Regions from separate parts of the Streptomyces sp. NPDC047982 genome, predicted to be linked through region 1. Evidence: riboswitches for the same ligand, from Rfam matches in the RefSeq annotation. Region 1 holds a riboswitch; each other region holds the start of a gene.

What was found. Region 1 has a riboswitch for cyclic di-AMP ahead of ACGF2V_RS17050 (transglycosylase family protein). Riboswitches for the same ligand answer to the same signal wherever they lie in the genome.
Positions count from the first base shown of each region.
Region 2: linked by a shared signal. The riboswitch ahead of ACGF2V_RS08055 (LysM peptidoglycan-binding domain-containing protein) and the one ahead of ACGF2V_RS17050 (transglycosylase family protein) in region 1 are both predicted to bind cyclic di-AMP.
Region 3: linked by a shared signal. The riboswitch ahead of ACGF2V_RS11055 (LysM peptidoglycan-binding domain-containing M23 family metallopeptidase) and the one ahead of ACGF2V_RS17050 (transglycosylase family protein) in region 1 are both predicted to bind cyclic di-AMP.
Region 4: linked by a shared signal. The riboswitch ahead of ACGF2V_RS04285 (M23 family metallopeptidase) and the one ahead of ACGF2V_RS17050 (transglycosylase family protein) in region 1 are both predicted to bind cyclic di-AMP.

Region 1 is NZ_JBIDBS010000012.1:122,140-129,717, reverse strand. It holds gene eno (phosphopyruvate hydratase) at 1-1,199, opposite strand, end outside; gene ACGF2V_RS17050 (transglycosylase family protein) at 1,758-2,507, opposite strand; cyclic di-AMP (ydaO/yuaA leader) riboswitch at 2,510-2,724, opposite strand; gene ACGF2V_RS17045 (transglycosylase family protein) at 2,983-4,026, opposite strand; gene ACGF2V_RS17040 (cytochrome P450) at 4,161-5,468, opposite strand; gene ACGF2V_RS17035 (nucleoside triphosphate pyrophosphohydrolase) at 5,694-6,686, opposite strand; gene ACGF2V_RS17030 (SurA N-terminal domain-containing protein) at 6,837-7,499, opposite strand.
Region 2 is NZ_JBIDBS010000005.1:148,840-156,417, forward strand. It holds gene ACGF2V_RS08030 (sterol desaturase family protein) at 10-948, opposite strand; gene ACGF2V_RS08035 (Gfo/Idh/MocA family oxidoreductase) at 2,059-2,919, opposite strand; gene ACGF2V_RS08040 (SMI1/KNR4 family protein) at 3,050-3,817, opposite strand; gene ACGF2V_RS08045 (hypothetical protein) at 3,909-4,550, opposite strand; gene ACGF2V_RS08050 (hypothetical protein) at 4,823-5,131, shown strand; gene ACGF2V_RS08055 (LysM peptidoglycan-binding domain-containing protein) at 5,297-6,058, opposite strand; cyclic di-AMP (ydaO/yuaA leader) riboswitch at 6,063-6,248, opposite strand; partial or broken gene ACGF2V_RS08060 (DUF305 domain-containing protein) at 6,551-6,826, opposite strand; gene ACGF2V_RS08065 (heavy metal translocating P-type ATPase) at 6,857-7,578, opposite strand, start outside.
Region 3 is NZ_JBIDBS010000007.1:71,064-78,641, reverse strand. It holds gene ACGF2V_RS11080 (aspartate aminotransferase family protein) at 1-361, shown strand, start outside; gene ACGF2V_RS11075 (XRE family transcriptional regulator) at 469-1,077, shown strand; gene ACGF2V_RS11070 (DUF6126 family protein) at 1,113-1,280, shown strand; gene ACGF2V_RS11065 (tyrosine-protein phosphatase) at 1,307-2,119, opposite strand; partial or broken gene ACGF2V_RS11060 (alpha-galactosidase) at 2,304-3,140, shown strand; cyclic di-AMP (ydaO/yuaA leader) riboswitch at 3,376-3,531, shown strand; gene ACGF2V_RS11055 (LysM peptidoglycan-binding domain-containing M23 family metallopeptidase) at 3,539-4,486, shown strand; gene ACGF2V_RS11050 (SGNH/GDSL hydrolase family protein) at 4,699-5,544, shown strand; gene ACGF2V_RS11045 (STM4011 family radical SAM protein) at 5,738-6,613, opposite strand; gene ACGF2V_RS11040 (STM4012 family radical SAM protein) at 6,622-7,578, opposite strand, start outside.
Region 4 is NZ_JBIDBS010000003.1:103,742-111,319, reverse strand. It holds gene ACGF2V_RS04295 (GNAT family N-acetyltransferase) at 1-2,580, opposite strand, end outside; gene ACGF2V_RS04290 (HPr family phosphocarrier protein) at 2,754-3,035, shown strand; gene ACGF2V_RS04285 (M23 family metallopeptidase) at 3,370-4,161, opposite strand; cyclic di-AMP (ydaO/yuaA leader) riboswitch at 4,174-4,342, opposite strand; gene ACGF2V_RS04280 (pitrilysin family protein) at 4,957-6,339, opposite strand; gene ACGF2V_RS04275 (pitrilysin family protein) at 6,366-7,578, opposite strand, start outside.

The DNA of each region.
Region 1 (7,578 bases):
TTGTACTTGGCGACGCGGTCCGAACGGGCCGGGGCGCCGGTCTTGATCTGGCCGCAGTTCACCGCGACGGCGAGGTCGGCGATGGTGACGTCCTCGGTCTCGCCGGAGCGGTGCGACATCATGCACTTGAAGCCGTTGCGCTGGGCGAGCTCGACGGCGTCCAGGGTCTCGGTCAGCGAACCGATCTGGTTGACCTTGACGAGCAGGGCGTTGGCGGAGCCCTCCTCGATGCCGCGGGCCAGGCGCTCGGGGTTGGTGACGAACAGGTCGTCACCGACGATCTGCACCTTGGTGCCGAGCTTCTCCGTGATGATCTTCCAGCCGGCCCAGTCGTCCTCGTACAGCGGGTCCTCGATGGAGACCAGCGGGTACGCGGAGACGAGCTCCTCGTAGTACTCGGTCATCTCGGCGGCCGAGCGGGACTTGCCCTCGAACTCGTACGCGCCGTCCTTGTAGAACTCGGACGCGGCGACGTCGAGCGCGAGCGCGATGTCCTTGCCCGGGACGTAGCCGGCTTCCTTGATGGCCTCGATGATGAGGTCGAGGGCGGCGCGGTTCGACTCCAGGTTCGGCGCGAAGCCGCCCTCGTCGCCGAGGCCGGTCGACAGCCCCTTGCCCTTCAGGACCTTCTTCAGCGTGTGGTAGACCTCGGCACCCCAGCGCAGGGCCTCGGAGAAGGACTCCGCGCCGATCGGGGCGATCATGAACTCCTGGATGTCCACGTTGGAGTCGGCGTGCGACCCACCGTTGAGGATGTTCATCATCGGGACGGGCAGCAGGTGCGCGTTCGGGCCGCCGAGGTAGCGGAACAGCGGCAGGTCCGCCGCCTCGGAGGCGGCGTGCGCGACGGCCAGCGACACGCCGAGAATGGCGTTGGCGCCGAGCGAGCCCTTGTTCTCGGTGGCGTCCAGGTCGAACATCGCCTGGTCGATCAGCCGCTGCTCGGTCGCGTCGTAGCCGACGAGCTCCGGGCCGATCTGCTCGATCACGGCGAGGACGGCCTTCTCGACGCCCTTGCCCTGGTAGCGGTCGGGGTCGCCGTCGCGAAGCTCAATGGCCTCGAAGGCACCGGTGGAGGCGCCGGACGGCACGGCAGCACGGCCCGTGCTGCCGTCGTCGAGGCCGACCTCGACCTCGACCGTGGGGTTCCCCCGGGAGTCGAGGATTTCCCGGGCTACGACGACGTCGATGGACGGCACGAGGCATCTCCTTCTGGAATATGACACTGGTTCTGCAGGGTCACTGTGGCCTTGCGACAAGAGCCTAACCGGCCCCGCCCGCCCAGCCCGACGACCGCCCGCCCCCTGGGATGAAAAAGGACCCGGTAGCACACGATCCCGGACAAATGGCCAGAACATTACGGATCAGTGACTACAACAGTTGAACGACCGCCCCGGACCGACCCGGACGAGCTCGGACGCCCCCAACGACGCCGGATACGGCGAACGGCTGACGCGGCGGCGGACACGACGGCGACGGACCGCGGTCGCTCGGAACGACCACGGTCGCGCGGGCCGTGGCCACCGAGCAGAAACCCCCGGCCCGGCACGCACGGGGAACGCGCGCCGGGCCGGGGTGTCCGAGGGGGCGGAACATCCGGGGCGCCGGAGAAACCGGGGGTCCAGGGATCCGGCATGTCCGGGGTATGTGGTGACACCCCGAATGCCCTGGACGTCCCGTAGGCCCATGGGCGTCTCGGACGTGGGACGCGGGATACGGAGTACGGGGTGTCCGGGCGAGGAGAGGAGGCGCCGGAACTACTTCGTCAGGTGCAGCTGCTGACCCGGGTAGATCAGGTCGGCGTCCTTGACGATGTCCTTGTTCAGCTCGAACAGCTGCTGCCAGCCGCCCGTGACGCCACGCTCGGCGGCGATCTTGCTGAGCGTGTCGCCGGAGACCACCTTGTACTCGCCGTCACCCTTCTTGACCTTCTCGCCGGTCGGGGTGGTGACGGTCTTCTTCGCCCCGGCCTGCGGGGCGGCGGGGCGGTCGGAGCGGGAGGCGGGAGCCTCGGCGCGCTCGACCTTCTTCGGCTGGGCCTGCTGCGACTGCTGAGCGGGGGCCGCCTGGGTGCTCTGCTTCTGGGCGGCGCCGGAGCTCTTCGAGGAGGTGTCGACGCCCGGGTCGACGCCGTCGTTGCGCAGGTTGCCGGCGGCGGCACAGCCCCAGGCGCCCGGGCCCTGCATGTCGAGGAGCCGCTCGGCGGTGGCGATCTGCTGGGCCTTGGTGGCCAGGTCGGCGCGCGGCGCGTACTTCAGACCACCGGCGGCGGCCCAGCTGGACTGCGAGAACTGCAGGCCGCCGTAGTAGCCGTTGCCGGTGTTGATGGACCAGTTGCCACCGGACTCGCACTGGGCGACGGCGTCCCACGTGGCGACGGAGGCGGCGGAGGCGCTGGTCGCCCCCATCAGCGGGACGGCGACGGCGGAGCCGGCGACTCCGGCGAGCGTGGCGACGCGGACGGCCTTGGACGGGCGGCGGTGCTTGCCCTTGCCGGAAAACAGCATGGAGGTCTCCTCACCGACGCCTACGAGGTGAGCTGTCGGGTTCGGGCCGAGTGAGTTGCCCGGTCGCACGTCCTAGCACGCGACTTCACCCCAAGCCGGTCCTGACGCGTCTTCCGACGATCAGGGCCGACGCCTACCTGGGTCCCCCGCTCCTGCCTACGGCGCATGAACGCGTCTGTTCCCTCCGACCGACGGCAGGATTCGGCGTGACGGTCGACGGGGCCCGCGGTGCGAGCGGTTACGACCGTAATCACATATAAGCCCCACATTCAATGATGGACACTTCGGACAATCCCCCCTCTCCCGCATGTGAGGAACCGTGGTTTTCGCAGGTGGGGAGCGATACGGACGGGACTTCCCGACGCAACACGCCAATTGGCACAAAGAGACCCATGTCTCACTCGCTTGCAAGTGGACACGGGTCTCGGGAGCGCCCCGTCCCTGAGGCGCCGTCAGCCGGTCAACGACCCCGGCCTCAGTCGGATTCCACGCCGACCTCAAGGCTCTGGCCAGGGAGGATGAGATCCGGATCGGAGCCGACGACCTCTTTGTTGGCCTCATAGAGCGCGGGCCAGCCGCCGGGAACGTTCTGCGCGTCAGCGATCGCCCAGAGATTGTCACCGGGGCGGACGGTGTACGCGCTACCGGCGGCCGGGGAGGCCGCGTCGCGCCCGCCGCCTTCGCCGCGCGAGGCGTGACGGCCCGACTCGCGGTCGGCCCCTCGCCCTTCCTCGGCGGCCGGCACACCGCGATGCTTGCCGCCCGCACCGCCGGACGCGCCTGAATCCCCGGAGGTTCCCGGGACCTCCGGGGTCGCTGGTGTCCCGGATGCCTCTGACGGGGCGACAGAAGTGTCGGAGTCGCCTATTTCCACTGATTCGGACGAATGACGCGTATCGGAGGGCGAGGCGGCCGACCCGGTCGGCGAGGGCGTGGCACGGCCCCCGCCCTCGGCGCTCGGCTCACCCGTGCCGCCCGAAGGCGTGGCGTCACCGCCGGACGGGGACTTTGACGCCCCATCAGTCGACTTCGCTCCGCTCTCCACCCCGGCGCCGCCCGGCGCCTGTGCACCCCGCTCCGGCCCGGCGCTGCTCGCGGACTGCTCGGAGGACGTCGACCCCGGGTCGACCCCGGGCAGTCCCCCGCCCGTCGTGAGGCCGGAGATGGGCGCACAGCTCGGCCACGCCTGCGGTCCCCGGTCGCTCAGGATCTTCTGGGCCACCGCGATCTGCTGGGCGCGGCTGGCGAGGTCGGCGCGCGGGGCGTACGCCTCACCGCCGTACGCCTTCCAGATCTCCGGGGTGAGCTGGAGGCCGCCGTAGGAGCCGTTCCCGAAGTCGGCGCTCCAGGATCCCCCGCTCTCGCACTCGGCCACCCGGTCCCATGTCGCGGAGTCGGCCGCCTGCGCGGCGCCCGCACCGAGCAGCGGGATGGCGATGGCGGATCCCGTCACGCCCGCCGCGACGATGATGGCGGGTGCCTGACGAGGGCGACGGTGTCTGCCGTTCGCGGAGCCCATGAGGTTGCCTTCCGTGTGACGGACGAGTGCATACGAGCGACCGGTGGGTCGAACGGTGAACCTAACCGGACTCGAACGCGTGTCACAAGTCGGTGCAGCGCGGATCACGCACACATCACAGTTCTGACGGGGCGTCAAAAACGGCGCTGGACGGGCCGGGGTCCGAACTCCACGGGGAGCGTGCGCAGTCCGCGCATGATGAGCCCGCCGCGCCACCGCAATTCGGTGGGTTCCACCGCGAGCCGCAGGTCGGGCAGGCGTCTGAGCAGTGTGGCGAGCGCGGTCTGTCCCTCCAGCCGGGCGAGCGGTGCGCCGAGGCAGTAGTGGATGCCGTGCCCGTATCCGAGGTGCTGATTGTCGCGTCGGGCGAGGTCGAGCGTGTCGGGGCCCTCGAAGCGCGCCGGGTCGCGGTCGGCGGCGGCGAGCACGACCAGTACGGGGTCGCCGACCGCGATGTTCCGGCCGCCGAGTGTCAGCGGCTCGGTGGCGAACCGCCAGGTCGCCAGTTCCACCGGGCCGTCGTAACGCAGCAGTTCCTCGATCCCGGTCTCCAGCAGCTCCCCCTCCCCGGCGTCGAGGGAGCGTTGCAGCCGGTCTCGCTGGGCGGGGTTGCGCAGCAGCGCGTACATCCCGTTGCCGATGAGGTTGACGGTCGTCTCGAAACCGGCGAAGAGCAGGATGAAGGCCATGGCGGCGGCCTCGTTCTCGGTGAGGTGCTCGCCGTGGTCACTGGCCCGGATCAGCCCGGAGATCAGGTCGTCCCCGGGGTTCTCCCGTTTGCGGTGGATGAGTTCGGCGAGATAGCCCCGCATCTTCTTCACCGACCGGGCGACCCCGCCGCGCGGGCCGCCGCCGTGCCGGATCATCATGCCCGCCCAGTCCCGGAAGTCGTCCTGGTCCTCGCGCGGGACGCCGAGCAGGTCGCAGATCGCGTAGATGGGGAGCGGGAAAGCGAAGTCGTGGATGAGGTCCGCACTGCCATTCCCGGCGAAGTCGTCGATGAGCCGGTCCGTGAGCTCCTGCACGCGCGGTGCGAACGCGGCCACCCGGCGCGGGGTGAACGCCTTCGAGACCAGGCGGCGCAGCCGGGTGTGGTCGGGCGGGTCGATGTTCAGCAGGTGCGTCATCAGCTCCGCCTTGCGCTCGCCCGGGATGCCGGTCTTCCCCTTGGCGTGCGCGGGCTCGGCGTGGTGCGCCGGGTTCTTGGAGAGCCGCGCGTCGGCGAGCGCCTGCCGGGCGTCCGCGTACCGGGTCACCAGCCACGCCTCGACGCCGCTGGGCAGCGAGGTGCGGTGCACGGGGCTGTGCTCGCGCAGCCAGGCGTAGGCGGGGTACGGGTCGGTGGCGAACTCCCATGTGAAGAGTTCGGGGGCGTCCGCGGGGCAGGTGGCGGGGGCCTCCGCGGGCCGGTCGGCAGGTCGGTCGTCGGGGCTGTGGTTCACCCTTTGACGTTATCCGCCGCCCCTCGGAGCCGACCCCGCCGCCCTGGAGGGAGGTACGTCGGCCGCGGTCCCGGAGGCGTGCCGGCGCCGTACGGGGGTGCTGTGCCAGGAGGATGGGGACCGGGGTGCGCGCCGACCGCAGCCCCGTGCCCTGCGCCGCCCGTATATGAATATGCGCCTCCGTTACGGATATGAGGGAGGCCGTCCGTTTCTCCCGGGTGCAGGTCAGCCGTTGCCCTCGGCCGCCCGGATGGCGTCCCGGTAGGCGCGGCCCGCGGCCCTCAGTGCCGCCTCGGGGTCCACGCCGTCCTTTTCGGCGCGTACGGCGAGGGCGAGGAGTTCGTAGCCGATGCCCTGGCCCGTGGGCAGCGGCACGTCGAGCCCGGCGGTACGGACCCGGGAGGCCAGCTTCGCCACCAGCGCCAGTCCGGGCTGGCCGAGCGGCACCCCGTCGGTGACGGAATCGCGCCGCTTCTCGACGGCCTTGGTCCGCAGCCAGTGCGCGTGCACGTCCTCGGGGGTCTCGGCGGTCTCGTCGCCGAAGACGTGCGGGTGGCGGTGGATGAGCTTCTCGACGATGGTCGCCGCCACGTCGTCGACGGAGAAGGGATCCTCCCCTTCCCCGGGGCCGCCCTCCTCGGCGATCCTCGCGTGGAAGACGACCTGGAGGAGTACGTCCCCCAGTTCCTCGCGCAGTTCGTCGCGGTCGCCGTCCTCGATCGCCTCGACGAGTTCGTACGCCTCCTCGATGGCGTACTTGGCGAGGCCCTTGTGGGTCTTCTGCGACGTCCACGGGCATTCGTTCCGGATCCGGTCCATGATCTGGACCAGATCGAGGAGCCGCGCGCCCGGCAGATCGTAGGAGCCGGGCAGCAGCTCCAGGTCCGGCATGCTCACCCGTCCCGAACCGGCGAGCCGTGCCAGCCCGTCGGTCAACGGCTGGTTCCCCTCGCCGCCGGTGAGGACGACGACGGTCCTGCCGCCCGCGCAGGCGTCGACGAGTTCGTGCGCGGTGGGCACGGAGTGCTCGACGTTGACGCCCGCCTCACGCAGATACGGAAGCTGCGGGTTGTCCGGCTCGACGCAGAGCACCCGGTCGGCGGCGCGCAGCGCCTGCCAGGCGGGCCAGGACAGGAGTCCGGGCGCCACGCGGTGGCTGGCGGTGAGCAGGACGATACGGCCGGGGGTTTCGGCACGGCCGGGGGCTTCAGCGTTCACTGTTCGAATCTACCTCCGGTCGAATCCGCCTCCGGCCGATCCGGCCGCCGCCGTGCACGCCGTTCGCCGTGCGTGTTGTTCGCGCCGTTCGCGCACCGGGGCGCCGCGCACGCGCGGCTTCCGCGCCGCCCGAGACCGTCCGGCGCACTCCTACGCGCCGGGCTCCGGGACCGCTCCGGCCGGCTTGGTGACCTGGCTGATCCAGGGGGCCTTGTAGTCGGCGAGCTGGGTCTGCTGGTCGTTCCAGGTGCCGTAGCGCGGATTCACGTCGACCTTCAGCGCCTTCGACGCCTTGCTGAGGGCGTCACCGACGACCTTCTGTCCCTCGGGCTGTCGCAGGTCGGCGCCGAGCGCCTGGGCCAGCTTCGAGAGCTGGACCTGCTCGCGCAGGACGGCGTCGATCTGCTCGGGCGCGACCCAGCTCTGCTGGAGCATCGCCGCCCGCAGCCGCTCCTCTCCCCCGGACTGGGCGACCGCCGCCTTCCTCATCTCCTGGACCTCGTTGCGTTCGACGGTCACGCCCGCGTCCCGGGCGGCCCGGTCGAGGACCCGGTCGAAGATCAGGCCGTGCAGCTTGGCCCGGCCGAGCTGCCCGGACTTGTCGATGAGCTGGTCGGCGTTCCGGGATTCGCGCTGGGCCTCGCGCACGGCCGCCACCTGGCCCTGCACGGTGGACACCTCGATCCGGTCACCGCCGACGAGGGCCGCTGCGCCCGGATGGACCTGACCGCCGCAGGCGGTCAGGAGCGGGGCGCCGACCAGCAGGGCGGCGGAGGCGGAGACGGTGAGCGCGGTGCGACGGCGGCGGTGCAAAGGAACCTCCCGGGGAGACTTTGTGCATCAGTGCACAAGACCTTGCGCTGATCGATGGTAGGCAGTGGAGGTGGCTGGG
Region 2 (7,578 bases), on a different contig from region 1:
CAGGAACGGTCACACGGGGCCGGGCCCGGCTCTCTTCGCGCGGCGCCAGGGGTGAAGAAGGGTGGAGGTGATCTCACCTGTCGGCGGGAACGACGCGGGGTCGACAATTCCGACCGCGACGGGTTCCCGGCCGGGCCGCCAGGTGTAGCTGTCGAAAAGGTGGTCCCAGATCGACAGGTCCGAGCCGTAGTGGCCCGCCTCGGACAGGTCGGTGCTGTGGTGCAGGCGGTGCTGTTCGGGGCTGGCGAGCACATGGTTGAGCCGGCCGATGCGTACGTCTATGTTGGCGTGAACGAAATATCCCTGGGCGGCCACGAACAATCCCACGACGAGCACGGATTCGCGCGAGAATCCGATCAGTGCCAGAGCCAGCTGGACAAATCCCTGGGCGATCACGATGTCCAGGATGTGATTGACACCGTTGTTGGCGACGTTGACCTTGTCCGGCACGTGGTGGACACCATGAAATCGCCACAATATCGAGTTGGTGTGACCGAGCCGGTGCACGAGATAACTCGCCAGAGAGCCCGTCAGGAGCGCTGCGGGGATTTCTTCCCAGAGGTCGAGTGCGGTCTCCTCGGGCGTCAGCGCGGAGACGGTCGTGGTGACCAGATACTGGGCCATTCCGCTGGCCGCCATCGTGAACAGGAAATAGACGCCGTACCAGCGCCACTCGCTGGGATTCGGATGCCAGGAACGCTGATAGGGAATCAGCCTTTCGAGGGCGGCGAGATAGGCGACGGTGCCGAGCAGGAAGAGCGGGCTCACGCTGTCCGGGTCCCAGCCGAACAGCAGCGCCGCTGTCGCCACGGACGCTGCGGCGACCAGCAGGATCGGGTACGCCGACACCCTGAGCAGACCGCGCGCCCGGGACGCGGGGGAACCTTTCCCCTCCGCCCCGACGCCCGGTTCCGGACCGCCACCGGGCATGGGTTCGCAATTTTTCATCCGCAGCACCTTCATGAAAGACGGCACAGAAAATGCGCAGACCGCGAAAGAGGTCTGACGACTTCCTGCGGGCGCGCGAGACCGGCGCACGGGCGCCGGTATTCACACATGAGTCATGGACGTTCGGGGCCGATACGGGCCGCTTCGCGACCCCCGCACGCAGGACGGGGACCCCGAGTGAACCCGCTCCTCTTTCTTTCCTCTCCCGACGCCGCCAACCGTCGGATTCCGGCCGCGTATCAGCGGGACGTGCATACCCGGGGCGATCTGCCACCCGTCCACTTTCCGATGACCCAGCCGGACCAGCAGGGCGGAATGGGAATAATTCGACCCACCTCCAAGTGGGTTACTAATCATATAGATTATTTATGGGCTTTCATATTTTCGATGCGGAATGTGAATCACTCCCCCTGACCTGTGTGCGACAGGGATCCCGGGACATGGCGCGCCGGAACGGGAAAGCCGTGCGCCGACCGGGCTCTCATCCGTACAGACCGAGGCGGCCCCGCGGTTCGGCCTCGGAATCCACGACGCGCCGGCCCGCCGCGGCATATGCAGGGCAACGCCTCGACCACTGGGACGAGCAGGGCGGCGGACCGGACACGATCGCGTTCCCGGGTGGCTCATAAACGCCGGGGGTCGAAGCGCCGACCGAGCCCGGTTCGCATCTGAGCGCCGACGAGACGGGGGACGTCGTCGGCGGTGGCACGCTGCGCGCGCGGACCGTGTACAGCGACGGCAACCTCCTCGCACCCGACATGCAGGCGTCGCTGGTGGTCGGCGAACACCCCGCCGGGATCCTCGGCGTGGTGGGTACGCTCTGCTCCGATCCGGTCCGCAACTCCGAACACACCCTTGTCGCGGGAGCCTTCGACGCCGGGTTCGTGTACGACGACACGAACATCGGGGGACTACGAGAGCGCCAGGCTGAGGCTGCTCGACGAGCTCGCCGCGCGTCTGCCGCGACGTTTCGTGGACGCGAACGAGGAGAAGGAGGAGCGCGTGCGCATCGCGGCCCTGCTGGAGCACGTCAAGGCGGGCGGCAGCCCGTTCCCCGACCGTGCCACCGCGGCGTGGCGGCGGGAGGTGGCGCGACGACGTCGCGTCACCTCACCGGGAGGCGTTCCGCGGCATGTGCAGGGCGGTGGCCACGGACTCCAGGACCTGGATGGGGCGCAGCAGGTCCGCGTAGGCGATCGGCGGCCTGCCCGTGCGGACCATCCCGAGAAACACGTCGAGACCCGGCACGCAGTAGTCCGCGTCGAGGGTGAGGGTCTGCTCGACCATGGTGTCCTGGGTGAACGTCATTGCGTGGAACGGGATCTGGCGGGTACCGGTGGGCTTGACGAAGTTCACGACGACACGGGTGGCGCCCGCCGTGAACGTGGCGGTGACGGTGGTGTCGGTGGTGTCCGTGCGCACGCCGGAGATCTCTCCGGGAGCGAGCCGGAGCGCGAGGTCCACCGGATGGATTCCGTAGAAGAAGATCCCTCCGTGGTCGCCGTCGGGGTCGGCGGGGCCGGACATGACGACCACGTGCGGCTGTCCGCCGCGCGCGGACCGGGCCACCAGCGCCTCCGCGTCGGGAATCCAGCGGAGGGCCGAGGACGAGGTGAGCGGTGCGTCGTGGGCGAGCGCGGTGTCGATCATGGCCCGGGCGTCCTCGACGGTGCAGGCCAGCGGCTTGTCGACGAAGACCGGAAGTCCCTCGGCGAGGAAGGGGACCGCATGGTCGCGGTGGTGTGCGCCGTGCCGGTCCGCGACGATGACGGCGTCCACCAGCCCGAGCAGGTCGGTGGGGGCGTCGACGATCCTCGTCGTCCCGCCGGTGGCGGCGAGTGTCTCGTTGCGTCGGCTGTGTCCGCCGCTCAGCGCGACGACGCGGGCGTCGCCGCCCGCGCGGCGGATGTTGAGGCGGTCGATGATCTGGTCGACGTGGCTGTTCTCGGTTCCGACGATCCCGATGCGCATCGGGAGATGCTACCTCCATGGTGTCGAGCCGACCGGGCGGGGGTTCCCCTGATCACGGGCGGTGATGTGCCGACCGCGCGCGCCGACCGCAGGGCCCGTCGACGCCGACGGTCGCGCCGGATCGTCCCTGTCAGATCGACGGGCCGCCCGCGCGCAGCCAGCCGAGCAGATCGTCCGTCATCAGGTCGCCGTTCGTCTCGATGCGCTCGTCGATCGCACCGAGGTCCAGGCGGTGCACGCGGGTCCGGTCCCGGCCGTGACGCCGCATGAACAGTCCGCAGCCACCGCTGTCGTCGCCGACCAGCACCCAGTGGGGCGCGTACCGGGCGACCTCGAAGGTCTCGTTGCGTTCCGTGAGGCAGTCCGGTCCGTAGATGTGAACGCCGTTGTCGAGCAGGACGCCCGGGGTCGACCGCCACAGGCGGGCGACCGTGGGGTTGGGCCCCTCCCTGAGTCCTCGCGAGAGCGCTTCCCGGACGGTCAGGAAACCTGCGAAGGATTCCGCGACGGGGTACTCTTCGCCGTCCGCTCCGTCGCGGCACACCACCGGATGCTCCCCGTCCCCCGCTTCGCCGTACCGGTCGAGGGCGAAGCAGTAGCTGTCGCCCCAGTCGGGCTCGACGGCGAAGCACAGCCGAGTGCCGTCCAGCCGCCAGTCGGCGGTGATGGACTCGTACACGTCGTCGGCGAAGTCGACCGGTACGACGGTCGCGATCTGCGCGCGTCCGGCCCGGCCGTGACCGAACTCCGCCAGCCACCACCGGTACGACGGCGGGAGCGGGCCGACGCGCGCCTCGGCCCGGCGGATCATCGCCTCCGGTGCGGCGACGGCCCGCCTGCGGCCGAGTTCCGGCGCCCCGTCGATCATGTCCCGAAGTCGGGTCAGGTCGGGTCTCACGACGCGGAGTCTGCCAGGCCCCCCGTCGCACCCGTGCGACGGGGGGCGCGGCAGTGCGGGAGAGGCAGCGGACGCATGCGTCACGTGCGCTTCACCGCGTCCTGCGGGGCGACGGGGTGCCGGCCATGTACGCGGCCATCGCGTCCACGTCGCCCGGCAGCCCGTAACTCCTCACGAGCGTGCCGACGTTGCCGAAGGGCCTGCCGTCCAGCAGCCAGGTCCCGGGCGACTTCGCGAGGACGCGGACCAGCCGTCGCCGACGGCCGTCGAGGGACGCGAACCGGGTCTCCTCGGGCAGGGCTCGTCCGGGGAACGCCAGACGCAGGGCGGCCTGGGCGACGGGCAGCGCCTCGGTACCGGACACGTCCGGCAGCGAGGTCAGCGGGGGCGGTGGACGTGTCGTCCGCGTACGCGTCGTCGAACAGGCACAGCGACAGCGCGGCGCATCCCCGTACGCCGCCGTCGAAGAACGGCGTCGCCTCGTTCCGTGCGCCCCGCCAGCCGCGACCGCAGACCCTCGGCGCCCCGGTGAGGTGACGGCGGCGAGCAGGACGGGAAGCACGGCGAGCGGTGGCAGTCCCGGCAGCCGTCGCCGGTACAGGACGCCGTAGACCGCGAAGGCCGTGGTCGCAAGCGCCCACCAGCAGCGGGCCCGGCCCGTCCGTGTCCCCGCGCCCGCGTCCCCCGCGGCCGCGCCGAGTGCCGCGTATCCGGCGGCCGCCGCGCACGCCATGACCGCAGCCACCACCGCGCGCCGCGGGCCGCTCGCCGAAGAGCATCGCGCCCACCGCCACCGAGGCGCAGGGCATCAGCGCGACGACGAGGTCGGTGAGCGAGGTGCCGATGCGCGGGATGGCGGGCAGAGGGTACCGGCCGCTTGTCCGGCGACTCCGAGCGGGCCCAGCAGCCATACGGTGCCCGGCGTCGCGGCAGCGGCCATGCGCGGCAAGGGCACGCGCGGTCCCGCGGGTCGCGGATCCGCGGACCGGGTGTCAGCCTGGGTACATGGCTTGGGCGTCATGGACCACTCGTGGTGTGTTCTCGGGGCGCGGCGGCGTGCTCACGGACGAGGCCGGCGTCCTGACCGGGGACCTGACCGTTCATACGACCTGGGCCGACGACACGGCCCAGGTGACCGTGCAGTACACGGGTGCGATCGACTGGTTCACCATGTCGGGCAGCCCCGTGCCCTGCTGTTCCGAGGAGGACAGCAGACGTCTTCACGAGGCGGCGGTGCGGTCCGTCCGGGACGGTGCGGCGGCGACGCTTCCCAGGCCGCCGCGGGAACGGCCGACGGGCAGCGCCCTGGAGTGACCACGAGCGAAGTGCGCCCCGCCCGCGGGCGGGGCAGGGGAAGGCGATGGGGCCCCGGGTACGACGCGACGGGATGCGCCCCTCGGGGAGCCGTGCGGCTTCCGGAGGGGCGCATCCGCGGCTTGCGGACCGGCACGGACCCGGGCCGGTGCGTGCCGGTATGGGTCAGTAGGCGCCGAAGACGTTGTCGATGGAGCCGTACTTGTCGGCGGCGTAGTTGCACGCGGCGGTGATGTTGGCGACCGGGTCGTAGCTGTCGAACGGGGTGCCGGGCACGTGGTAGGCGCGGAACGTCGGGTCGATGACCTGGAGCAGGCCCTTGGACGGCGTTCCGGCGAGGGCGTTCGAGTCCCAGTTGTTGATGGCCCGGGGGTTGCCGGAGGACTCACGCATGACGTTGCGGTGGATGCCGTCGTAGCTGCCGGGAATGCCGTGCTTGGCCATGATGGCCAGCGATTCCCTGATCCAGCCGTCCAGGTTGTCCGCGTATGAGACCGGCGCGGCGGTGACGGTCGCGGACGGGGCACCGGAGGCGCCGGTGGTGGCCTTGGACTCGGCCTTGGCACCGACGGCCAGCTTCATTCCGGGGAGAATCAGCGCGGGGTTGTTCCCGATGATCTCCCGGTTGTCCTCGTACAGCTTCTTCCAGCCGCCTTCGAGGGAATAGCTCTGTGCGATCTTGGAAAGGGTGTCGCCCGAGAGGACGGAATGCGTGACGGTCGCCGCCTTCGGCGCGGAAGTACTTCCGGTGGTGACGGCGGTCGGCACCGCGACCTTTTCGGTGGTGGCGGCCTGAGCCGGAGCGGCCGTGGCGAATCCCGCTCCGATCAGCGGAAGCACCAGGGCGACTCCGCCCGTGGCCGCGGCGATGAGCCCACGGGTCCGGGAAGTGGACGAGCGGCGACGGTACGTGCCCGTTGCGGTCATGGTGAATTCCTCTCCGTCGCCTGCGAGGTGAGCTGTCGGGTTCAGACGGGAGATGTCTGGCCGCAAGGAATGCGACTTCACCCCGAGCCGTTCCGGATACCGGACCGGCGGCTTACCTGGGTCCCCCGCTCCTGCCGTACACGAGTGGGTCGGTTTCTCGGACGGCGGCAGGATTCGGCGTTCCGTCCGGATTGATGGTGACCGTAGGCGAGAAAAGCGGAACGGAACAAGCCCCCATTTTTGATCACAATTGATTCGCATGATCAATTCATGGAATTCGCAGTAATCCAGCTCACAACCCGAACTCGAATCCCCTTGCGCGACAAGGGTGGTCGAGCCACGGACCGGCCCTTCGGGAGGTTTTTACGTGACTCACACCACGAGGCGACAAAAGGGACGTTTCACCTGACACCCAAACGCCTCAACGATTGCCGAAAGTATCTTTACCGGCCAAAATTGCAATTCACTTCAAATCAATCCAAAAGGGACATTTCACTTCTCGCTCGGTCGCAGGCTCCGGAAGCCCCAGCGGCCTCCGGCGCGGCACGCGTGAGTGCGGCACGCGTGAGTGCGGCACGCGTGAGTGCGGCACGCGTGAGTGCTCCGGGCACGAAAAAGGTGCGGAACGTCCGGTGGACGGCCGATCTCGAGGTCCCGGGCGTCGCGGATCGCCGCGGCCAGTTCCTTGATCCCGGGATCGGCGGCGCCGCCGTCGGCCGGCGCCACCGTCGCGACGGCCTGCTGGTGGTGCGGGATCATCTGCTGCGCGACCGTCGCGTCGCCCGGGTGCCCCGGGCTTCAGCGGTCGTTCCGGGCCCGCCTCCACGCGGCCTCGCGCAGCAGCCGGAGCCCGTTGAGGCCGACGAGGACGGTGGAGCCCTCGTGCCCGGCGACGCCGAGCGGCAGCGGGAGGGTGCCGGCCAGGTCCCAGACGACCAGGCCGGTGATGAAGACGCCGGCGATCGTCAGGTTCTGCACCACCAGGCGTCGGCAGCGGCGGGAGAGGGCGACGGCGGTGGGGATGGCGGCGAGCTCGTCGCGGACGACGACCGCGTCGGCGGTCTCCAGGGCGAGGTCGGAGCCCGCCCTGCCCATGGCGATGCCCGTATGGGCCGCGGCCAGGGCGGGGGCGTCGTTGACGCCGTCCCCGACCACGAGGACCTTGCGCCCGGCCCCCTCCATCTCCCTCACCGCACCCACCTTGTCCTCGGGCAGCAGCCCTGCCCGGACGTCCCGGATCCCGACGTCGGCGCCCAGGCGTGCGGCGGCGCGCGGATTGTCGCCGGTGACCAGCACCGGTGGGGCATCGGTGAGCGCGCTGAGCCGGGTGACGGTGTCGCGGGCGTCGTCGCGCAGCCGGTCGGCGACACCGAGGACGCCGACCGGGGCGCCGTCGAGGGCGACCAGCACGACGGTGCGGCCGTCCTCCTCAAGACGTGCGACGGCTTCGGCCGCCGCAGGGCCGGTATGCCCGTCGAGCACGCGTCCGGGGCTGCCGACGGCGACGGTACGGCCGTCCA
Region 3 (7,578 bases), on a different contig from region 1:
GATCGACCGGTACGAGTTGCTGCGCGAGGTGCGCGGGCGCGGGCTGATGATCGGCATCGAGTTCGGTCGGCCCTCGTCACTGAAGCTGCGCGGCCGGTGGACGATGCTGCAGACGGCCCGCAAGGGCCTCTTCGCGCAGATGGTCGTGGTGCCGCTGCTCCGCAAGCACCGCATCCTCACCCAGGTCTCGGGTGACCACATGGAAGTGATCAAGCTGATTCCGCCACTGGTGATCGGGGAGCCGGAGGTCGACCGGTTCGTCACGGCGTTCACCGCCGTCATGGACGAGGCACACAGCGGCGGCGGACTGATGTGGGACTTCGGCAGGACCCTGGTGAAACAGGCCGTCGCCCACCGCTGACCCCGGCCACGGCCCCCGTCCGGACAGGGGTCGGTGCGGCCATGGCCACCTTTTGCCTCTCAGGTAAGAAATTTGCCCGAGAGGAAAGATTTTGGCCCAATGGGTACATGAACACTCCGGACGGAGCGGCGGCCGACGAGCTGCCCGAGGTCGCGCCTCGCCTGCGCGATCTGCGCCGTGGCCGTGGTCTCACCCTGGAGGCCGCCGCCCAGCGGGCCGGGCTCTCGCCCGCCCACCTCTCCCGGCTCGAGACGGGCCGTCGACAGCCGTCGCTGCCGATGCTGCTCGGTCTTGCCAGGATCTACGGTACGACGGTTTCCGAGTTGCTCGGCGAGAGGCCCCCCGAACGGGAGGCGATCATCCGCGGCGGGGCGTTCGAGGGTGCCGAGGCCGGCGGCTGGCAGTACCAGCGGGCGGGCAGTCCCGGCCGGGCGATGCAGGCGCTCCGGGTCCGGGTCCTGCACGGCGCGCAGGGCGACCTGGTGCGGGTGCATCCCGGCGAGGAGTGGCTGTACGTGCTCGCGGGCCATCTGCGGGTCACGCTCGGGGACACCGTGCACGACCTCGCCCCCGGTGACAGCGCGCACTACGATTCGCTCACCCCGCACCGCGTCACGGCCGTCGACCGTGACGGAGCCGAGCTCCTCTTCGTCCACACCCTGTTGCAGAGCCCCGCCGCCGAGCTGTGTCTCGGCGACGGTATCCACCGCCGCTGAGACCGGCCCCCGGCCGGTCACCAGAGAGGACCGCCATGTCCGATTCAGAGAACTTCGACCCACTGGGGTCGGCCAAGAAGTACGAGGCGCAGGAACGCAAATTCCCGCGCGGCGTCGTGATCCGGCTGTTCGCCTATCTCATCGCCGGGCACGTCTTCGCGGCCTTCCTGTACATCCTCTTCGCGGTGGCCGGCAAAGGCTGACCACCGCGACCGACGGGCGGCTGGCGTCAGACCGATTCGAGGAGCCGGTCGCGCAGCCGCTCACGGGTCTCGGCGGACAGCCCCAGGCCCTCCTCCAGGTAACGCTCCGTGCCGCCCCAGGTCTCCTCGATGGTGGTGAACGCCGCGACGAGGTAGTCGCGGTGCGCGCCGAAGAGCGGATTGAGCAGTTCCAGCACCTCGGCCGACAAGCCGTCCGCCGAGGTGTCGCTGCGGCGGATCCGGTAACGGCGGTGCGCCTCGTTGGACTTCAGGTAGTCGGCCTCGATGGCGTCGCGCTCGACACCGACCGCGAGCAGCGACACCGCGATCGACAGACCGGCCCGGTCCTTGCCCGCCGCACAGTGCATCAGCGCCGGAACGCTGTCCTCGGCCAGGGCGTGCAGCACCCGGCTGTGCTCGGCGGTGCGTTCCAGGATGATCGCACGGTACGAGGCGATCATCCGGTCCGCCGCCTTCCCGTCGGCGAGCAGCGAGCGCAGCTGGTCCAGGTCGCCGTCGCGGACCATGCGCCAGAACTCGGCACCGTCCGCCGGGTCGGAGAGCGGGATGCTGAGATTTCGCACACCCGGCAGTTCCACGTCGAGCCCGTCGAGCCGGCGGTCCGCGGCATTGCGGAAGTCGAAGACGGTGTGCAGCCCCAGACCGGTCAGGAAGGCGGCGTCCTCGGCGGTGGCGTGCGCGAGATGCCCGCTGCGAAAGAGCCGCCCGTGCCGCACCCGCCGACCGTCCTCGGTGGGCAGCCCGCCCACGTCGCGGAAGTTGCGGACGCCCGCCAGCTCGGGTTCCGTCGACGGGATCTGCGGCAGCTGCTGCGTCACAGTGACTCCTGGGGGTGTCCGGCCGTCGGTGCGAGTCGCCGACAAGGCCACTCCCGCGACGATACGACATCGGTTCCTCAGGCAATCATCTCGCCCTCCGCTCTGTCGATGCCCGCGCCAATCTCCGTGCCTCCGAGGCGAATTCGGCCTGCGCGATCGTCACGACACCATCGCTCGGCCCCCGAAGCCCCTGGCCGACGAAGTCCACACGCGCGGCATGCAGTTCGGTATCTGGATCGAACCGGAAATGGTCAATGCGGACAGTGATCTTTATCGTGCACCCCCGACCGGGCAGCATTTCCCCGGGCCGACGCGGACGGAGTTCCGCCATCAACGGGTACTCGATCTCGCCCGGAGCGATGTGCGGGAGTATCTCCGGGAGCAACTGGACGCGTTGCTCTCCGGTAGGCCCATCGACTATGCGAAATGGGACTGCAACCGCGGTTCACCAATGCGGGATGGCCGGGCGAGGAATATCCGCAAAATCTCTGGCCCGAGGATGTCGAGGGTCTGTACGCGCTGATCGACCGACTGCGGGCGGCTTGCCCCTCGGTGGCCTCGCATCCTGCTCGGGCGGCGGCGGCCGGATCGACCTGGGTATCCCTTCCCGTACCAACCGGGTGTGGAACCGGGACGACACCGACCCGCTCGGCCGCCTCGCCATCCAGGAGGGGTTCAGCCAGATCCATCCGGCCCGGCTGAAGTCCGCGTGCGGCACGGACAGCCCAAACGTCCAGTTCAGCGGTCGGGTCGGCTCGTTGGGACTCCGCTTCGTGAGTGCGATGGCCGGGGCGCTGGGCGTGGGCGGGGACCTCGCCGAGTGGAGCGAGTCGCCCGAGGCGTGGAGCTGGACGGATCTCTGCGGGGCGGTGCACCGCGGGTCGGTACTGCTGCACCAGGGGCTGCTCACGGGGCTGCGGGGGACCTCGACGCGCGGGTGCTGAGGCTCCGGCACGCGCGACGTCGATCGAATGTCCGTATTGAGCATATCTGTTGGCGTATGACCAAATCGATTCTGTGAGGGATTCGCGCTCGTGAGCGGAATCATATCCGTGACCGTGCGTACCGACAGGCCGATCGGATATTCCGTACGCGGCGCGGGAATTCAAGATCTGGGATCCACGGAGGGTGACCGGAATTCCGCCTCGAATTCTCGGCGCGGAATCCTCTCGGGAATCGACGGCTTGTTCTCGGTCCGCGGCTCGCCTACGGTCACCGTCAATCCGGACGGACCGCCCAATCCTGCCGCCGACCGGATAACGCACTCACTCGACGCGTGGCAGGAGCGGGGGAACCAAGTGGTCCGCCGGCCGGCGAAAGACCGGTCGGCTCGGGGTGAAGTCGCGCTCGCCGCGGCCGGGCATCTCCAGCCCGAACCCGACAGCTCACCTCGCAGGCGCCGGAGAGGAAGAACGCATCATGCCCATCTCGGGTAAGCACCGTCGTATCAAGTCCAGTGCGATCGCCCGCGGTGTCGCCGCCGTGAGCACCGGCGGCGCCGTCATCGCCCTGCCGCTGCTCGGCGCCACCGGCGCCCATGCCGCGCCGCAGGCCGCCGCCACGAAGCCGGCCTCCGCCGCCGCGCACACCGCCCCGGCCCAGCGGGTCGCCCAGGAACCGGCCGCCGACACGACGTACTCCGTCGCTCCCGGCGACTACCTGTCGAAGATCGCCGCCGAGCACGATGTCGAGGGCGGCTGGCAGAAGCTCTACCAGGACAACCGTGAGGTCATCGGTGCCGACCCGGACCTGATCCGTCCGGGCACCGAGCTGACGCTCGGCGCCAAGGCGTCGGGCCACGTCGCGCCCACCGGCGGAGGCATGGGCTCCGTCCTCCCGTCGAAGGTGCCCGCGGTGCCGTCGGCGGTCACCGAGAAGTCCGCCCCGGCCGCGTCCGTCCCCGCCCAGCCCCGGGCGGCCGAGAAGGCGAAGACCTCCGCCCAGGCGGTCCGGAGCACCGGCTCCGGTTACGTGCCCCCGGTTCCCGGCAACCACACCACCGCCTACCGGGCCTCGGGATCCAACTGGTCCAGCGGCAGCCACTCCGGAATCGACTTCCCCGTCTTCACCGGAACCAGCGTGAAGGCCATCACCTCCGGCACCGTCGTCACCGCCGGCTGGGGCGGCGCCTACGGCAACCAGGTCGTCATCAAGCATGCCGACGGCCGCTACTCGCAGTACGGGCACCTGTCCTCGATCTCCGTCTCGGCGGGTCAGTCCGTGAGCCCGGGTCAGCAGATCGGTCTCTCCGGTTCCACCGGGAACTCCACCGGACCGCACCTGCACTTCGAGGTCCGCACCGGCCCGGCGTACGGCTCCGACATCGACCCGATCGCCTACCTCGCGGCCCACGGCATCCACGTCTGAGCCACGCACTCCACACACCCGGGCCGAACGGTCCGGCGACCGGAGCGGCCGGGCCCGGCCCGGTCGGCACGGAGGGGCGCGCGACAGCGCACGCGCCCCTCCGTGCCGCGTGTTCCCCCGACGGCGAACCTGGCCAGGTGGCCTATCTCACCACCCGTCAACCCTTTATTACGGTCGCGTAGGTCACATTCGTCAGTGCAGGATGAGCGTTCGTGGCAGACGATTCGAGAAAAAACCAGCGTGGCGTCATCGACCGAAAGGGCGTCATCGGGTCGTACGCGGCGATCGGCGACAGTTTCACGGAAGGGGTCGGCGACCCCGGACCGGACGGAACCCCCGTCGGCTGGGCGGACCGGTTCGCCGTGCTTCTCGCGGACCAGCTCCCGGACCCCGCCGAGAGGACGAGCGCCGAAGGTCCCGCGCATGCGGACTTCCGTTACGCCAATCTCGCCGTACGCGGACGCCTCCTCGACCAGATCGTCGAGGAACAGGTACCGCGCGCCAAAGAGCTGGCACCCGACCTGGTGAGCTTCTGTGCGGGCGGCAACGACATCATCAGGCCCGGCACCGACCCCGACGACGTGGCGGAACGCTTCGAGCGCGCGGTCGCCGAACTGACCGCGTCCGTCGGCATCGTCATGGTCACCACCGGCTTCGACACCCGGGGCGTTCCCGTGCTTCGCCATCTGCGCGGCAAGATCGCCACGTACACCGCCCACGTACGGGCCATCGCCGACCGCTACGGCTGCCCCGTCCTCGACCTGTGGTCGCTGCGGTCCGTCCAGGACCGGCGGGCCTGGGACGACGACCGGCTCCACCTGTCACCCGAGGGGCACACCAGGGTCGCGCTGCGCGCCGCCCAGGTCCTCGGGATCGAGGTGCCCGCCGACCCCGACCAGCCGTGGCCCCCGCAGGCCCAGCGCGGCACGCTCGAAGTCCGCCGCGACGACATCCACTGGGCGCGCGAGCACCTGGTGCCATGGATCGGCCGACGGCTGCGCGGTGAGTCCTCGGGCGACCACGTCGAGGCGAAGCGGCCGGACCTCCTGCCGCTCTGAGGAGCGTCTCGAGGCGTCACCCGCCGGAAGGGCGGTCCGGACCTCGCCGACGGGATCCGGTGGACGTCCCCCCATCCGTGACGCCCCATACCGCTCGCGGGGTGGCCCCGGCCCAGGGCCACCTCGCGAACGAGGGCACACCGGTGCGGGGCCGGCCGCGCTCAGGGCCGCGCGGATTCCGGGCGGCCCGCTCTCACGGCCGTCCGGCGAGCGACGGCGGGCCCGCGGGTATCCGTTCCAGCACCCCGCCCGCGAACACGTCGTAGAGCGGCAGCGTCTCCAAGTGCACGTAGCCGATGTGGCAGTCGCACACGGCCAGCGGACAGGCACGCGGACGCAGCGCCTCCCGGTAGCTCCCGTCGTAGAGGTTGCCCAGCTCCGCCCGGACGAAATGACAGCGCCGCACCGTGCCGTCGCCGTCCACGGAGATCACCGACTCGCCCGTCCGGCACGGCAGCCCGGCCGACCGGTGCGGGTGTCTGCTGTACGGGAAGAGCGGGTCGATCGCCGTCCAGCGGTCCGCCTCCTCGTCCGTATAGGTGTGCCCCTCCGCCGCGTTCACCCACAGGTACACCTCGTCCGGCAGCGCGGCCCGCAGCCGACGCGCCTCGTCCAGGTGCTCGTCGAGGCCGACCACACCGACGCTGTGGCGGATGCCGAGCGCGGACAGCTCCCGGCACTTGCCCAGGAACCGCTCGTACGGCGTCTGACCGGGGTGGTACGTGCACCAGAGCGCGATCTTCTCCCGCCCGGCCTCACCCGCCTCGGCCAGCCACCCGGTGCGGCCGCTGAGATTGGTCTGGATCGCGACCCGGCCGATGTGCGGCGAGCGCGCGAGACCGACCAGCGCCCGCCGGTACCAGGACCGGACCAGGCCCTCGCCCCATGGCGTGAACAGGACCGAGAGCCGGTCGCTCGTCCGCTCCGCGGCCCAGGCCGTGAACCGCTCCAGCGCCGCGCGGTCCGCGCGCAGCTGCTCCGGGCTGTCGCGTCGCTTGGCGAACGGGCAGTACGGGCAGTCGTAGTCGCAGGACGCGAGCGGGCCGCGATAGAGGATGGTCAGGTCCATGGGCGTGCTCACTTCAGCTCGTACGCGGCCATCGCGGCCCGTACACCGGGGGAGAAGAGCTCGGGGCCCAGCGCGTCGGAATGGGCCAGGCCCTCGGGGGAGAGCCGCAGCAGACCGGACGCCCCGGCCGCCGTGTCGAGCCAGCCGCGCTCCTCGAACCGGGCCAGCTCGGCGGGGAAGTCGTCGGCGGGCAGGCAGCCGAACCGCTCGAGGTAGTCGGCCATCGGCATCCCCTGGGCCTGGAGCACCGACTGCAGCAGATGGCGCCGGCGCGCCTCGTCGCCGTCGACGTACCGTCCGACCTCGGCGCGCGAGAAGTCCTCGGTGGCGGTGTACCCGTCGATGATCGCCCGCACCTCGCGCATCTCCACCGCGTAGTCGAAGGAGTAGTGCAGCCGCGACGTGTACGAACGGGCCCCGCACCCCAGACCGATCATGCCGTCCGTCTGACAGGCGTAGTCGTCGGAGCCGTCCGTACGCGGGGCGTCGGCGCGGCGGAACATCCGCATCGACACCTGCTCGTAGCCGCGGGCGAGCAGATGGTCCCGGCCCGCGCGGTACAGCCGCAGCCGCTGCTCGTCCCAGGCGGCGTCCGCCGCGTCCCGCTCGTCCGCCCGCGCCTCCGAGCCCAGTCGGCCGAGACCGGTCAGCGGGCGGACGTACAGCGGGTACAAGTACAGCTCCTCCGGCCGCCATCGCAGCGCGGCGTCCAGCGAGGTGTGCCAGCTGTCCTCGGTCTGCCCTTCGATGCCGTAGATCAGGTCGATGTTCAGGACCGGGACACCCGCGTCGCGTATCCGGTCCAGCGCGCCCTCCACATCGGCGCGGCGCTGCGGCCTGACGGCGGCGCGGGCCTCGTCCTCGACGAAGCTCTGCACCCCGATGCTGATCCTCGTCGCGCCCCGCTGCGCGAGGACGGCCAGCCGGTCGGCGGTCGCGGTCGACGGCGACGTCTCGACGGACAG
Region 4 (7,578 bases), on a different contig from region 1:
CAGGACGGCGCCCGCCGCCGGGTCGATCGTGGCCCGTACGACGGTGTCGACGCCGCGCGGGGCCATGGCCTGGACGACGGGCCGGAGTTCGGCGGGCCTGCCGAGCAGGTCGGTCAGTTCGCCGTACGCGCGGCGCAGCGCGTCCTCGCCCGCGAGGTCCAGCCGCACGCCACCGAGATCGGCCCGGTGACGCAGATGGTGCGCGGTGGTCTTGAGCGCCACGGGATAACCGAGCCGCGCCGCCGCGGCGACGGCGGCCTCCGGGTCGGGGGCGGGCAGCGTCGGCCGCACGGCGATGCCGTAGCGGCCGAGGAGCTCGCACGCCTCGTCGGGCGTGAGCTGTCTGCCGCGAGGGTCGGGGTCCGGGCCGAGGAGGGGTTCGATCAGCGCGGCGGCCCCGGACTCGTCGGTGGTGTCGTCGAGGAACTCGGGCACCTTGCCGGGTACAGCGGCCTGCCGTCGCCATTGCGCGTACCGCACCGACTCGGCCAGGGCGCGTACGGCCCGTTCGGCGGCGGGGTAGGCGGGGATCCGGCCCGCGCGGCCGTCCGTTCCGGGTCCCTCCGGGGTGGCCCGGGCGTGCTGACCGTCCCGGGCGTCCGGGGCCCCGGCGTGGGCGGTCCCGGCGTGCGCGGAGGCGGTCGCCGGCTGAGCGGTCGCGGGTTCCCCGGTCGTGGAGGACGGCTTGGCCGTGCGTGGCGGCGCGACCGTGCCGCTGGCCACGGCGAGGGCCTCCGCCAGCCCGCCGATCTCCACGTGGACGACGGCCACCGGCTTGGCGGGACCGGTGGCCGCGGCGGCGCGCAGGGCGGTCGCCAGCACCTCCCCGCCGCCGTTCTCCGCCTCGCCGTCCTCGCCCACCCAGGGGATCGCCGTGACGATCACCGAGTCGCAGTCCTCGTCGGCGAGGGCCTCGGTCAGGGCGTCGCGGAAGTCCTGCGGCGTCGCGGCGGTGGTGAGGTCGAGGGGCAGTCGCGGGCGCAGCCCCTCGGTCAGGCAGGCGTCGTACGTGAGCAGCCCGAGCGACTCGGAGTTGCCGAGGATCGCGACCCGGGGGCCCGCCGGGAGCGGCTGGTCCGCGAGGAGGAGGGCCACGTCGACCATCTCCGTCACCGTGTCGACGCGGATCACGCCCGCCTGCCGCATGAGGGCGGAGACCGTCGCGTCCGGGATCCGGCTGACGGGCACGGCGTGGCCGGGCGGGGTGGAGCCGCTGTGCCGGGCCCCCTTCACCACGACCACGGGCTTCGCGGCCGCGGTGCGCCGGGCGAGCCGCATGAACTTGCGCGGGTTGCCGAACGATTCGAGGTACAGCAGGGCGACGTCGGTGTCCGGGTCCTCGTACCAGTACTGCAGGAAGTCGTTGCCCGAGATGTCGGCCCGGTTGCCCGCGGAGATGAAGGTGGAGAGCCCGGCGCCCTGCCGGTAGAGCCGGGAGAGCAGGGCGATGCCGATCGCCCCCGACTGGGTGAACAGCCCGATGCGTCCGCGCTGGGGAGGCTCGGGTGCGAGAGAGGCGTTCAGCCGGACGGCCTCGGCGTTGTTGATGACGCCGAAGGCGTTCGGGCCGATGATCCGCATCCCGTACGAGCGCGCCTGACGGACCAGTTCGCGCTGCCGGTCCCTGCCCTCGGCGCCCCACTCGGCGTATCCGGCGGAGAGGACGACGAGGCCCTGGACGCCGTGCTCGCCGCAGTCGGCCACCGCCTCCGGTACGCGTTCGGCGGGGACGGCGACGACCGCGAGGTCCACCGGTTCGCCGATTTCGCCGACCGAGCGGCGGGCGGGGACGCCGTCGATGGCGCCCTGGTCGGCGGCGAAGGAACGATTCACGGCATACGTACGGCCGGTGAAACCGGCTGCGAGGACGTTGCGCAGGACCGTGCGGCCGACACCACCGGGCGCCCGGCCGACGCCGATGACGGCCACGGATCCGGGGGCGAGCAGCCGTTGCACGGAGCGCGCCTCGGCCCGCTGTTCACGGCCGCGCTGGACGGCGAGGGACTCGGCCGTCGGTTCGAGGTTCAGGGTGAGGTGGACGGAGCCTTCCTCGAAACTCCGCTGCTGGGTGTAGCCGGCGTCCCGGAACACCTTGATCATTTTCGTGTTGGCGGGGAGCACCTCGGCGGCGAAGCGGCGGATGCCGCGCTCGCGGGCCACGGCGGCGATGTGCTCCAGCAGCGCCGACGCCACGCCCCGGCCCTGGTGCGCGTCCTGGACCAGGAAGGCGACCTCGGCCTCGTCCGCGGGCGCGGAGGCGGGCCTGCCCTGTCCGTCGATCCGGTCGTAGCGGACGGTCGCGATGAACTCGCCGCCGACCGTGACCGCGAGCCCCACCCGGTCGACGTAATCGTGGTGGGTGAAGTGGTACACATCCTTGGCGGACAGCCGGGGGTACGGGGCGAAGAAGCGGTAGTACTTCGACTCGTCGGAGACCTGCTCGTAGAAACTGACCAGGCGTTCGGCGTCGTCCGTGGTGATGGGCCTGATCCGCGCAGTGCCTCCGTCCCGGAGGACCACGTCCGCTTCCCAGTGGTCGGGATAGGCGTGATGCGGACTCTGCTCCGGCGAGGACTGCATGGGCACAGACTACGGCTCGCCCACCACTCGCGTAGCTCCCGGGGCCGGGGCAGTCTGAGGGGGGCCGAACGGCGTTGCGGCACCGCTCGTGGGTGTGGCGCGGGTCGGCCGGAGCACCGCGCACCGCATGAGAGAATGGTCTAGACAACTAGTGATTCATGAAGGGCAGAACCATGGCTGAGCGCCGCGTCAACGTCGGCTGGGCCGAGGGCCTGCACGCCCGCCCCGCTTCCATATTCGTCCGTGCCGCCACGGCTTCCGGCATCCCCGTGACGGTCTCCAAGGCCGACGGCACCCCGGTGAACGCCGCATCCATGCTCGCGGTGCTCGGTCTCGGCGCGGAGGGCGGCGAGGAGATCGTGCTCGCGTCCGAGGCGGACGACGCCGAGGCCGCCCTCGACCGCCTGGCGAAGCTGGTGGCGGAGGGTCTCGACGAACTCCCGGAGACCGTCTGAGCCCCGTCCCGGGTTCCGGGCCCGCGGGACCGAGTCCCGCCACAGAGCCGCGATGCCGCCCACCGGCACCGCGGCTCTTTGCATTCTCCGGCCCGGGCACCTCTGCCGGGCCCGGCCCTTTTCCGGCCCTTCCCCTCTCGCCCCCTTCTCCGGTCGGTCTTTCTGCGGACCGGACCCGTTCTCCGTCCCGAGCCGGAGCCGGGTCGGCGTCACGATCGGCGCGAGGCTGCCGGACGCCTGCGCCGACGGGTCGTGGAACCGGCCGTCCGGCGGGCGAAGATCCTCCCCGCCGTGCTGCCGGGGCCGTAGGTGCGGTTCGGGGGCCGGCCGTCGGTCAGACGGAGACGCCGTGGGCGCGCAGATACGCGACGGGGTTCATGTCGGATCCGTAGAAGGGAGTGGTCCGGGCCTCGAAGTGGAGGTGCGGCCCGGTGGAGTTGCCGGTCGAGCCGGAGAGACCGATCTGCTGGCCCGCGCCGACACTCTGGCCGACACGGACACCGATCGACGAGAGGTGCCCGTACTGCGTGTACGTGCCGTCCGTCATGCGCAGCACGACGTTGTTGCCGTACGCGCCGCCCCAGCCCGCCTCGACGACCGTACCGGCACCGACGGCGACGACGGAGCTGCCGGACGCCGCGTGGAAGTCGATGCCCGAGTGGCTGCCGGAGGACCAGAGCGAACCGCTGGACTTGTAGCCGGTGGTGACGTAGGAACCGGCGACCGGGAGCTGGAAGAGACCCAGGCGGGTGCGCTCGGCGGCGCGGGCGGCACGCGCCTTCTCGGCCCGCGCCTCGGCGGCGCGCTTCGCCTCGGCCTCGGCGCGCTTCTCGGCCGCGGCCTTCCGCTGAGCCGCCGCCTTCGCCTCGGCCACGAGGTCGGCCCGGTGCTGCTGCGCGTCGGCCTGGGCTTCGACCCGGTCGGCGATGGCGTCCTGGATCGCGATGACCTGGTGCAGGCCGGTCTCACCGACCGCGGGTGTCTTGGTGTCCGCGGCGAGGGCCGGGGAGGCGGCGCCTGCGACGACGCCGGTGGTGGCCAGCGCCGCGACGCCGGCGATCATCGCGCTGCGGCGCGTCGGTCGGCCGGGGGCACGGTGCTTCCCGGTGGCACGGGTGAACGCCATGAAGTGGCTGATCCTTTCCTTCCCTCTCGCCTACCGGGTTAGCTGACGGGTTCGGAGCAGGAAGGTCTCCTACGGGCGCCCCGGCCTCACCGAGGCTCGGGCTTCCGATTCACCCCAGGGACTGCTTCGGGTCCCCGGCTCCCCAGGGCTCACGCCCGACGGGACTCGGCGATGGCTGTCCGGTGCGTCGCGGTCGCGACATACGAGTGGCGGACAGCCCGGTCGACGCTAAGCGCGAGCACATTCCTTCACCAAACGGACAAGCCGTTTTGTAGCGCATGCCACAGGACGTACGGGCAACCTCGCCGCCGGGACGGACACGAAGGGAAGACCCCGGCGAGACATCGCTCACAGGGGTCTTCCTCGCCCGCGCGCCCGGCCGCCGGGGCCGACGGCCCCGGTCAGGCCGTTCCCGTTCGGCGTCGGCCCGTTCCGTGCGGCCCCGGCAGGATCCGCTGGCTGTCCTTTGGGGACCTGCCCCGGTACGGGAGCGGGGCGCCGGACGCCCGGCGTCGGCCGACAGGCCCGGGGCGCCGAAGCCCGGACGCCGGGGCCGGGACGTCCGGGCCCGGGCGTCGGGGCCCGACCGGCCGACGGGCCCGGGGCGTCGGGGCCCGGAACACCGGTCGGAGTCCGGGAACCCGAGGTCGGGACGGGAAACGCAGGTGGCCGTCGGCCGGTGCGTCGTCACCTTCACGGCTGGTGAGCGGCCTCGTGCGCCGTTGCGGGTGCCCGCGCACGCCCTCACCCGGCCCCGGCCCGGGCGGTCGGGCCGGGGCCGGGACGGCGTACCGCTCAGCCGGCGACCACCGACACCTCGCCGATGCCCAGGGCCCGGACCGGCTCCTCGATCCGGGACGCGTCGCCGACGAGGATCGTCACCAGCCGGTCGCCCGGGAAGGCGCTGACCACGGCCGCGGTCGCCTCGACCGTGCCGGTCGAGGCGAGCCGGGTGTACAGGTGGGCCTGGAAGTCGTCCGGGAGGTGCTGCTCGACCTGGTCGGCGAGCGTGCCCGCGACGGAGGCCGCCGTCTCGAACTTCAGCGGCGCGACACCCACGAGGTTCTGCACCGCGGTCTCGCGCTCCTCGTCGGTGAGCCCCTCGGCCGCCAGCGTCCGCAGGACCGTCCACAGGTCCTCCAGCGCCGGTCCGGTCGACTCGGTGTCCACCGATCCGCTGATCGCGAGCATGGCGGCACCGGTCGCGCCCGTGGCCGAGTCCGGGGCCGACGACCGCAGCACCTGGGCGAAGGCGCGGACACCGTAGGTGTAGCCCTTCTCCTCGCGCAGCACCCGGTCCAGCCGGGAGGTGAGCGTGCCGCCCAGGCAGTACGTGCCGAGCACCTGGGCAGGCCACACGCTGTCGTGCCGGTCCGGTCCGATCCGGCCGATCAGCAGCTGCGTCTGCACCGCGCCCGGGCGGTCCACGATGACCACGCGGCCGGTGTCGTCGGCGGTGATCGGCGGAGCGGGGCGCGGCTCGACGGTGTCTCCCGACCAGTCGCCGAGCGTGTCGGCGAGCAGGGCCTCCAGGTCGATCCCGGTGAGGTCGCCGACGACCACGGCAGTCGCCGCGGACGGGCGGACATGGGCCTCGAAGAAGGCGCGCACCGCCTGCGCGTCGATCCGCTCCACCGTCTCCTCGGTGCCCTGACGCGGCCGGGACATCCGCGACGTGGCCGGAAAGAGCTCCTTGGAGAGCTGCTTGGCGGCGCGGCGCGCCGGGTTGGCCTGCTCGTGCGGGATCTCGTCGAGCCGGTTGCGCACCAGCCGTTCGATCTCGCTGTCGGCGAAGGCGGGAGCCCGCAGTGCCTCGGCGACCAGTCCGAGCGCCTTGGTCAGCCGGGAGGCCGGGACCTCCAGGGAGACCCGCACGCCGGGGTGGTCGGCGTGCGCGTCGAGCGTGGCGCCACAGCGCTCCAGCTCGGCGGCGAACTCCTCGGCGGTGTGCTTGTCGGTGCCCTCGGACAGGGCCCGCGCCATGATCGTGGCCACGCCGTCCAGGCCCTCCGGCTCGGCGTCCAGCGGGGCGTCGAGGATGATCTCGACCGCCACCACCTGCTGGCCGGGGCGGTGGCAGCGCAACACCGTGAGGCCGTTGGGCAGCGAACCGCGCTCCGGGGCGGGGAAGGCCCACGGGCGGGCGACGCCGGGGGCCGGCTGGGGGTGGAACTGCATCGAAACTCCAGTCGCGGCGGCGTCGGTCACTGGTCCGCTCCTTCGTGCGCGTCGGTGTCGTCGGCGTTCTTCCCGTCCGTCTCCGCGGCGTCCGCGGAATCGGCCGGTTCGACCGGTTCGTAGACCAGTACCGCCCTGTTGTCGGGACGCAACCGGGCCTGGGCGACCGCCTGGACCTCCTCCGCCGTCACGTCGAGAACCCGATGCACGGCGGTCAGGGCGAGCTGGGGGTCGCCGAACAGCACGGCGAACCGGCAGAGTTCGTCGGCGCGGCCCGCGACCGTACCGAGCCGGTCCAGCCACTCGCGCTCCAACTGTGCCTGCGCGCGCTCCATTTCCTCTGGAGTCGGGCCCTCGGCGGCGAACCGGGCCAGCTCCTCGTCGACCGCCGCCTCGATCCGCGGCACCTCGACCCCGCCGGAGGTCTTGACGTCCAGCCAGCCGAGCGACGGGGCGCCCGCCAGCCGCAACAGCCCGAATCCGGCCGCCACGGCCGTACGGTCGCGGCGGACCAGGCGGTTGTGCAGCCGCGACGACTCCCCGCCGCCCAGCACGGTCAGCGCGAGGTCCGCCGCGTCGCACTCGCGGGTGCCGTCGTGCGGGAGCCGGTAGGCGGCCATCAGTGCCCGCGCCGGGACCTCCTCGCGCACCTCTTCGCGCAGCTGCTCGCCCATGACGTCGGGCAGCGTGCCGTCGCGCGGGGGCCGCTTTCCGTCGTGGGAGGGGATGGAGCCGAAGTACTTCTCGATCCAGGCGAGCGTCTGCTCGGGGTCGATGTCGCCGACGACCGACAGCACCGCGTTGTTCGGCGCGTAGTACGTACGGAAGAACGTGCGCGCGTCCTCCAGCGTCGCGGCGTCCAGGTCCGCCATCGAGCCGATCGGGGTGTGGTGGTACGGGTGCCCCTCGGGGTAGGCGTGCGCCGTCAGCCGCTCGAACGCCGTGCCGTAGGGGACGTTGTCGTAGCGCTGGCGGCGCTCGTTCTTGACGACGTCGCGCTGGTTCTCCATCGACTCCTCGTCGAGCGCGGCGAGGAGCGAACCCATGCGGTCCGCCTCCAGCCAGAGGGCCAGCTCCAGCTGGTGCGCGGGCATCGTTTCGAAGTAGTTGGTGCGCTCGAAGCTGGTGGTCCCGTTGAGCGAACCGCCGGCGCCCTGCACCAGCTCGAAGTGTCCGTTCCCCTTCACCTGGCCGGAGCCCTGGAACATCAGGTGCTCGAAGAGGTGAGCCAGACCGGTG